Regions from separate parts of the Hahella aquimaris genome, predicted to be linked through region 2. Evidence: predicted binding sites of a transcription regulator. Region 2 holds the regulator's gene; the other holds the start of a gene.
What was found. The regulator PhoB, encoded in region 2, activates phosphate uptake and scavenging genes when phosphate is short. The targets are predictions, from matches to a motif close to TGTCATANNNNTGTCANA.
Positions count from the first base shown of each region.

Region 1: the regulator PhoB is predicted to act here: its motif matches at 1,703-1,720, upstream of O5O45_RS27985 (PhoX family protein).

Region 1 is NZ_CP132203.1:6,301,459-6,305,887, reverse strand. It holds gene O5O45_RS27985 (PhoX family protein) at 1-1,640, opposite strand, end outside; gene O5O45_RS27980 (ABC transporter substrate-binding protein) at 1,886-3,151, shown strand; gene O5O45_RS27975 (tetratricopeptide repeat protein) at 3,160-3,936, opposite strand; gene O5O45_RS27970 (hypothetical protein) at 3,949-4,395, opposite strand.
Region 2 is NZ_CP132203.1:5,043,199-5,047,627, reverse strand. It holds gene O5O45_RS22275 (response regulator) at 1-107, shown strand, start outside; gene phoR (phosphate regulon sensor histidine kinase PhoR) at 114-1,442, opposite strand; gene phoB (phosphate regulon transcriptional regulator PhoB) at 1,499-2,191, opposite strand; gene ubiA (4-hydroxybenzoate octaprenyltransferase) at 2,330-3,232, opposite strand; gene O5O45_RS22255 (monovalent cation:proton antiporter family protein) at 3,282-4,429, opposite strand, start outside.

The DNA of each region.
Region 1 (4,429 bases), 1.3 Mb from region 2:
TTGAACTTGTTGCTGTCGTCCAGCGTCACCAGCGCCGCGCTCTCACCCGGCGTCGCTGTGCCGGCGGGACCGCCCAGCACAAAGATATCCCACTGGAATGCCGTCACGGAATCGCTGCTCTCACGCCAGCGAATGATATGGCCGTATCGGTTATTGGGGCGTGGGTTCGCCGCATTCACCTGATCTTCGGTGCGTCGACTATTGTTGGTGAGCGTAAAGTACGCCTCGCCGGTAGTAGGATGCACCGCGCCCCATTCAGGACGATCCATGGGCGTGGCGCCGACGAAATCCGCCGCAGTGCGGGTATTGATCAGAATATCCGCCTGGTCCGCAAAGCCATTGTCCACCGTCAGGCCGTTGACGCCATGAGACAGCTCCAGCCACTCGCCGCTGCCGTCATCGTTAAATTTAGCTACGTACAGCTTGCCGTCGTCCAGCAGCGCGCCGCTGGCGGTGTCTGCATAGTAGGCTTGATTGGACACGTACTTATAGATGTATTCAAAACGGGAGTCGTCGCCGGAATAGCAAACGATGGGTTTGCCTTCTTCGACCAGACCGAAAATGATGCCTTCATGACCGAAGCGGCCCAGCGCAGTGCGCTTCTGCGGCGTGGAGGTCGGTTCGAATGGATCGATTTCCACGATCCAGCCATAGGTGTTGGGCTCATTGCGGTAGTCGTCCGCAGCGCCGGCGCCTTTGCTGGTGGCGTCGAAACGTTCATATACATCCACGCCCGCCACCGTGTCCCAACCATAACGGGAGCGGGTTCCCACCCCGTAACGGGAGAGGTTGCGCGGTTTGGGATCGTCATCGCTCTTAAAGTAGCCCGCCCAGTTCTCTTCACAGGCCAGATAGGTGCCCCAAGGCGTATACCCCATGGAGCAGTTATTCAGGGTGCCGCGAGCCAGGGTTCCGTCGTTGCTGTGCTTGGTGACGGCATAGTCGGTTCCGCGCACCGGTCCGCGCAACTCCATGTCGGTAGCGCCGGTCACGCGACGGTTGTACTGGCTACCGTGGACGATATCCCAAACGCCGGCGGTTTTCTTGATGTGAATAACACTGACGCCGTGAGCCGCCACTTCTTTACGCACCTCGTCCTGGGGTCTGGCGCCGCCTACTTCAGTGGGGCCGTCAGGGTGCAGGAAGTCCGGCTCGATGTATTCGTGGTTCATCACCAACAGGCCTTCTTCGGAATTGGAGCCGCCCTCTTTCACATCGATGGGGAAATAGTGCATGCCGTCATGGTTCATGCCTACCTGTTGCTCCTGATCGGCGCCGGTGTTGGTTCCATCGCCCAGATAGTCAGGAAGCGCGCCGGTCAAAGGCGTGCCCCAGGGAACGAACGGCGTCGCAGTATAACCGGCGGCTACTTTCACCTCATTGGCCACGCTGGTGGCGATCGCGGTGAAGCCCAGTAATGGGCCCTGGTTGTCATCTGGGTCGCCGCCATCGTTATCGTTGCTGCAACCGATCAGCGACACGCCAAGCATGCCCGCCAACGCGGCGCTAACGCCGCCCTTGATGACGGTGCGGCGGGCGATGCGGGTTTCAAGCACGGAAGCGAAAGGGCGGTTTCCGGAAAAGTTGGTGACTGGATCAATTCCGGAGTTGTCGAATTCGAATTTTTTTATGTCGGACATACTCAAACCTCTTCTCATCAGAGTTCACTTCAGAACGCAGTGGGCCAGAAATACCGGAAAGAGGTGACAGCAGGGTTACAAACAGATTTCATTCCTCAACAATCAGTTAAACGCCCTGCCGGCGCGCCGCCGAAAAATCGTCAACTTTGCGGCGATCCTGTCTGAGTCCGGGCGACATTGGCGACCTCCGCATATACTTACTGCATACCGGCTACGTACACAGACTCTTGTCACAGGGAATTGTAATGATCTACCACGTCCTGCTGGCCATCTGCGGTCTGCTGATCTGGCTCCCCACAGCGGCGGAGCCTCTTAAACTCGGCGTGGGACTGCTGACCGCCTCCGGCGACGCTCGCGAAGGCGTCACCGAAGCCGTGCGCCGCTTTGAAGCGCTGTACCCGGGGGCCAAGGTGGAGGTCATCGCTAAATACGACGAGGCGTTCAAGCTCTCCACTCTGCCCTGGCTGGAGAAAGGCGGCGACAACGCGCCAGATATCTATTTCGGCAACGCAGGGGAGCGCCTCTATCGTCTGGTGCGCAAAGATCTGGTGGCGGATATCAGCGCTATCTGGAACAAAGAGAAGCTGGACGAGCAGTTCAAGCCCGGCATCAAGGCCTCGGTGAGCTATAACGGACGGGTTTACGCCATTCCCTTCGCGTACTATCAATGGGGGCTCTACTACAACGCCCTCACCCTGACCCAGTACAATCTGGAGCCCCCGCAGACCTGGAGCGAACTGTTAAAGGTCTGCGGCGTATTGAAACAGCAAAACGTGTACTGTTTCGGCATCGGCACAAAAGACTTCTGGCCCGCCGCCGGCTGGTTCGACTATATCGACTTGCGCCTGAATGGTCTGGCTTTTCATCAGGCGCTTACCCGCGGTTGCGTGCCTTATTGGGATCACAGGGTCGTTAAGGTCATGCGGTTATGGGCGGAGTTGATCAACGCCGGTTATTTCTCTCCCGGCGCTGCGGAGCATGATTGGAGAGACGTGTTCCCGGAAATCTACCGGGGCAAAACCGTCTTCACTCTAACCGGGAATTTTGCCGAGACCGCCCTCGTCAACATCCCGGAAAGAGTTAAGGAAGCCATGCGCTTTCTCCCCTTTCCCCGCATCGCCGAAAACGTGCCGGCTTACGAAGACGCCCCCACGGATGTCTTTTTTCTCAGCAAAGCCGCCGCCAACAAACCCTATGCTAACGAGCTGATAGCCTTTCTGGCGCGTCCGGACATTCAGGAGCTGCTTACCAGCGGTTTGTTCATGATCCCAGTCAACGTCGACGCTCAGGCTCAAGATACCTACTTCGTAAAGGAAGGCATCAAAGCACTGCATAAGAGCGCCGGCTTCGCACAATTCTTCGACCGCGATACTCCGAAAGAGATGGCTGACGACGCCATCCGTATCTTCAGCCAGTTTATTGAACACGGCGATGTGGAGCGCGCCGTCAACGCCCTGGAAAAAGCCCGCATCAACGCTTATCAAGGCGTGCATGCAGCTCAGGACTGCTGAGGCTGGAATTACTTAAGCGCGTATTTTTCCTGCAACGCCCGAATCGTCTCTGCAGACAATGCGGACTTCTGGCCATCAAGATAGACGGCGGCTTTGTCGCGACGCTCCATCCCGACCAGCGCCTGTACAATGCGTTCGGACAGCTCAGGGTCTTTTTGCAGTTGTGGATCGCTTTCCTGCGCCGTCACGCCAGCTTGGACGACGGTGAGGTAGTCTTGGGTCTCCAGTGCGGCTTTGCTCAGCAGTACGTAGCCTTCCAGCGTCAGCTCAATCTTCAGGGAGGACGTCACGGCTTTCACCGCGTCGTCATAGCGTCCGCTGGCGTAGTAGGACTGCGCCAGGATCAGTGGAGGAACAGACCAGTCGGGGTAGGCGTTGATGAGCTTATTCATCAGTGATTCCACCGCCTCGTAGGCGCCTTGCTGGATTCCTATCTCGGCGATTTTTACGTAGGGCCAGCGATTGCCAGGATCAAGTTTGACGCTTTGGTTAAACGCCTGCAGCGCGGCTTCATTTTGTTGCAGATCCTGGTAGATTTTTCCCAGCCAGTATTCATAACGCCCATCCGTTCCGCCCAATTCCGGCTCCAGTGTGCGCCAGTAGTCCAAGGCCTGTTGCGGCGCCTTGATCTCACTCAGCTTCTCCACATAGGCCAGTACTTTTTGTCGATCAACGTCTTTCTCAACGCCAAAGGTCGCCGCAGCCCAGAGCAGCGCGCACAAGGCCGCCATTCCGCGCAGCCGGCGGAGAGCGCCGACGCTTTTTAATGTCACTCTTTTGTTCATGTACTAGCCCGTCTATAAGTTCTCCGCGTTCTTCGAGGGACGTCGCCATTCGACTGGCAACTCAGACACAGGCGTCATCGTTTCGCTCAATGGCGCATACTCAATACGTATCCGCTCGCCTTCAATAATAATTTTGGTCGGCGCTTGATTCGCCGCGCCCTCGGGTCCTCTGTCGATATCAACATTATCAAGGGCTTCGGAACTAACGCCACCGCATTTATCGTAAACAAGGTCGCCGCGATACAGTGTCAAAAACTCAAGCTTATCCGCCCACCCCGCCACGACATAATAAAGCTGATAAGCGTCGCCGTTCGTGTCTTTGGAGCTTAGCAGGCTGTATTGATCAGGAATAAAACATTCATCCGGTTCACGGGTCGTCCATAAATACGCCAGCGCCGTCACCGCCAGGAGCGCTAATATAAAAACGGTTAGAGACAGGTACTTCAGTAACTTCCACACGCTTGCTTGCGTCCTGTGTATTTTATTGCGCCGG
Region 2 (4,429 bases):
CGGTGGAGAAGCGGGTGGACACTGACTTTATCAGCATCGTTATTCGGTTTGTGGATGAAGACCCGGATAAGATGGCGTCGCTGTCCAAGTTTATCGCCAAATTCTAAACCTGCTTAATCTCTGACATCTTCGGCTTCCGCCAACGCCTCCGCAGAAGCCATGCGACTGCGCGGGAAATGGCAGGTAAAGGTGCTGCCTTCGCCGATGTGGCTGGTGATTTCCAGCTCGCCATCATGATTGATCAGGACGTGCTTGACGATTGCAAGTCCCAGGCCTGTGCCGCCGGTGTCTGCAGCCCTTGAAGGGTCAGCCCGGTAAAAACGTTCCGTCAGTCTGGGAATATGCAGGGGATCGATGCCGATGCCGCTGTCCCTTACGGCGAAATGCACGCCTTTCTTATCCTCGAACCAGCGCACCCGAATCTCGCCATTGGGAGGTGTGTATTTCACTGCATTCATAATGATATTGGAAAAGGCGCTGTGTAATTGCGTTTCGTTGCCGGTAAGTCCTGCTGGGCTATCCAGACTCAGCTCTATGCGGTGGCCTTTTTCCTGGCTCAGGGCGCGTGCGTCGTCGCAAATGGCGCGCAACATGCTGTCTACATCCACCAATGTAGCTTTGAAGTTGGAGCCATCGTTCTCAATGCGGGACAACAGCAGTAAATCATTGACCAAGGCTTCCATACGCTGCGCTTGTTGCTGCATCTGATTCAAGGCGCGATTCCAGCGCGGAGGCAATTCGTCAGCGTTGTCAATGAGGGTCTCCAGATAGCCGGATATGACCGTCAATGGCGTACGTAGCTCATGCGATACGTTAGAAACGAAGTCGCGTCGCATTTCTTCCAGGCGGTACAAGCGCGTCACGTCCTGCACCAATAGCAGACGATCGTCTTCCCCGAACAACGTGATATGAAACTGTAACTTCAAGTTGGGATTATTGGGAGCGTTGAGGATCAACGGCTCCTGGTATTTCTTGGAGGTGAAATAGCGTTTAAAAATGGGGGTGCGGATCAGGTTGTAAATCAGCTGACCCCGGTCGGTCGGGTACTTGAAGCCCAGTAATTTCTCTGCGGATTGGTTCCACCAGTCCATGGCGCCTTCGCTGTTGGTCATGACGACGGCGTCTTTGAGGGCGTTGGTGGACTCCTGGATGCGGTCGATCATGGCTTGGAGGCGATCGCGTGAGCGATAGTGCTGAACCTGAAGACGATGAATCCCGTCGAACAGATCTCCCCACAGTCCACGGCTCTCGGGAGGGTCTTCCATTTTCGCCTGATACAGCCAGCGGTGCATGCGAAACGCCTGGGTGAGCGTCCAACCAAGATAGGCGGTGAGACCGAACACCAGCGCCCAGGCCACCGAACCGATAATAAGGCCGACAACGATACAGCCCAGCAAACTGTAAACCAGTAGCCGTACATAATGACGCCAGTGATTGCGCATGCGTTTTATGAATACTTCTTTTGGAATTATTTATTTTTTAAGACGGATCGCGGCGCTTATGGCGCTCGGGTCGAAAAGCGATAGCCCGTCCCACGCACGGTTTGAACCAGATGATGATGACTGGGCTCCAGTGCTTTGCGTAAACGTCGAATATGCACGTCCACCGTGCGTTCTTCCACGTAGACGTTGCCGCCCCATACCTGATCCAGAAGCTGCCCGCGAGTATACACCCGTTCTTGATGGGTCATAAAGAACTGCAGGAGCTTGTATTCCGTGGGGCCCATGTTGAGCGCATCGCCCTTGGCGGTGACGCGGTGGCACACTGGATCGAGGCGCAGCCCTTCGACTTCAATGGGGGTCTCCATACCTTGTACGGCGGTGCGACGCAGCACCGCTTTCAGGCGCGCAACCAGTTCTCTGGGGGAGAATGGCTTGGTGATGTAATCGTCCGCGCCCACTTCCAGACCCTGGACTTTGTTGTCCTCTTCGGTTTTGGCGGTGAGCATGATGAGAGGGATTTCCGAGGTGTTTTGGTCACGCTTTAATCGGCGTGCGAATTCAATGCCGCTGACGCCGGGAAGCATCCAGTCCAGCAGTATGAGGTCCGGCTTCTGATCAATGATCAGCGCATGCGCTTCCCGCGCATCCCCGGCCTCCAGATAGTCATAGTCAGCCATTTCCAGAGCGACTGCGATCATTTCCCGGATGGCGGGCTCATCGTCCACAATGAGAACTTGTTTGCTTGCCATGCAAAACACCTTTTTGAATACTCGATTGCCGAATTATTACAACGGCGTTTTGTTACAAGTATATGACAGGCGCTTAATTAATGTGATGGAAATGAGCCCGGCCGCTCTCGGTCGGGCTGAAAGCAAGGCGGGACGGGCTTAGAGACGGAAGACAAACTCCAGCGCCAGGCCAAGAAATACGGCGGCGCCGACCCAGTGATTGTTAAGGAACGCCTTGAAACAGTGCTGGGAACTGCGGTCGCGAATCAGGTGCTGTTGATATACAAACAGCACGGCGGCGACGATCAGAGAAACTTGGTAGTAAACGCCCAGTTCGTATTGCGCGCCAACCATGAACAGGATGCCCAGCGTCAATACCTGCAGGCCCGCCACCGCGGCGCGATCAGCCTCTCCAAATAGAATGGCGGTGGACTTCACCCCGATTTTGAGGTCGTCTTCCCGATCCGCCATGGCGTACATGGTGTCATAGGCGACGGTCCATACCACCGTTGCGGTATACAGCAGCCATGCCTGCTGCGGCACAGCGTCCAGTTCTGCGGCGAAAGCCATGGGGATGCCCCAGGCGAAGGCCGCGCCCAGTACGACCTGGGGCAGGTAAGTATGGCGCTTCATGAAGGGGTAAGTAGATGCCAGCGCCAGCGCTCCAGCGGAAAGATAAATCGTCAGGGCGTTGGTGAACAGCACCAGTATGAAAGAAACGCCAACCAGAACGCCGAACAAGGTGAGAGCCTCTTTTTCCGTCACCCGGTTCTGCGCAAATGGACGGCCTTTTGTACGCTCGACGTGCATGTCTATACGGCGGTCGGCGTAGTCGTTGATGACGCAACCAGCAGAGCGCATAAGCAGAACGCCGACGACAAAGATGAACAGGTTCTTGATGGAGGGGGCGCCCTCTGAGGCCAGCCATAGCGCCCAAAGCGTTGGCCAGAGCAACAGGTAAGTTCCGATAGGACGGTTCAGTCGCGTGAGATCGATATAAACCGGCAATTTCGCCTTGATTTGCTCCGCCAGGGATGGAAGTGGACGCCCTTGGGATTTCATAGCCAAACAGAATCCTGATCTAGTATATGGTTTGCAACTGCGTTCAAGTTCAGCCGCCCAGCAACTTGTTTTCCGCCTGTTCGACCTGATCCGCCGAACCATGCAGAATCAGCGTATCGCCGGGCTGCAGAATAAAATCGCCGGAGGGGTCGAAGAACTCCTCATCTCCGCGCCGAATACTGTCGACATTACAGGCCGCCAGCTTCATTTGCCCCAGAGAGCGATGGCAGCTGTAAGCGCCATCCGGCAGCGTCAGCGCATGCAGTTTTTCCAGCGGCGTACCGTCGGCGCCTACCAACTGGGAGTTAATACCCGGGTAATAACCGTGTAGCATTTTGTAGCGGCTACGGCGCACTTCCTCAATTTGACGATGAATCTTCCTGGCCGGCGCGCCCATAAGAGTAAGCACTTGAGTCACCAACATCAAGCTGGCCTCCAGCGTCTCCGGTACGATCTCCGTTGCTCCTGCTTCCAGTAGCAACGGCATTTTGGAATCATCCGCCGTGCGCACCAGGATAGGCACATTGGAGCCGGTGGAGCGGACTTTGCGAATGACCGCCAGGCTCTTGTCCACATCGGCATAGGTAATGATCAGCAGCCGCGCGCGCTCCAGACCCAGCGCCTTGAGAATATCCAGACGTTCGGAGTCGCCGTAGTGCACAGGTTCACCAGCGGCCGCGGCCTCTTTTACCCTTACAGGGTCTTTGTCCACGGCGGTCATGGGCAAATTGCTGCGGCGCATGAAGCGGGCGACGGTTTGTCCGACCCGACCGAAACCGCAGACAATGGCGTGTCCTTCCAATTCGGAACAGGCGTCGGTCAACGCTTCCACGCGGGTCTGGGCGACGCTCTGACCTTTATCTGAGGGGAAGCGTGCGCTGAGGTAGCGCGCCAGATTCATCAGCCAGGGCGTCAGGGAGATGCTTAGAATGACGGTGGTGATCACCACCGCGCCGGCTTGTTTGGATATCAGCTGGAATTTCTCGCCCAGTGCGAACAGGGCGAAACCGAATTCGCCGCCCTGGGCCAGATAAAGCCCGGTCTTCAGCGCTACGGCCTTGTCTTTCTGGTGACGATAGGCGAGGGCGCCGATCAGCGTCGCTTTGGCCAGCAGGAGCATCGCGGTGATAAGGAGAATCCAGGGCCAGTTGGCGAGCACTTCCTGGAAGTCCACGATCATGCCCACGCTGATAAAAA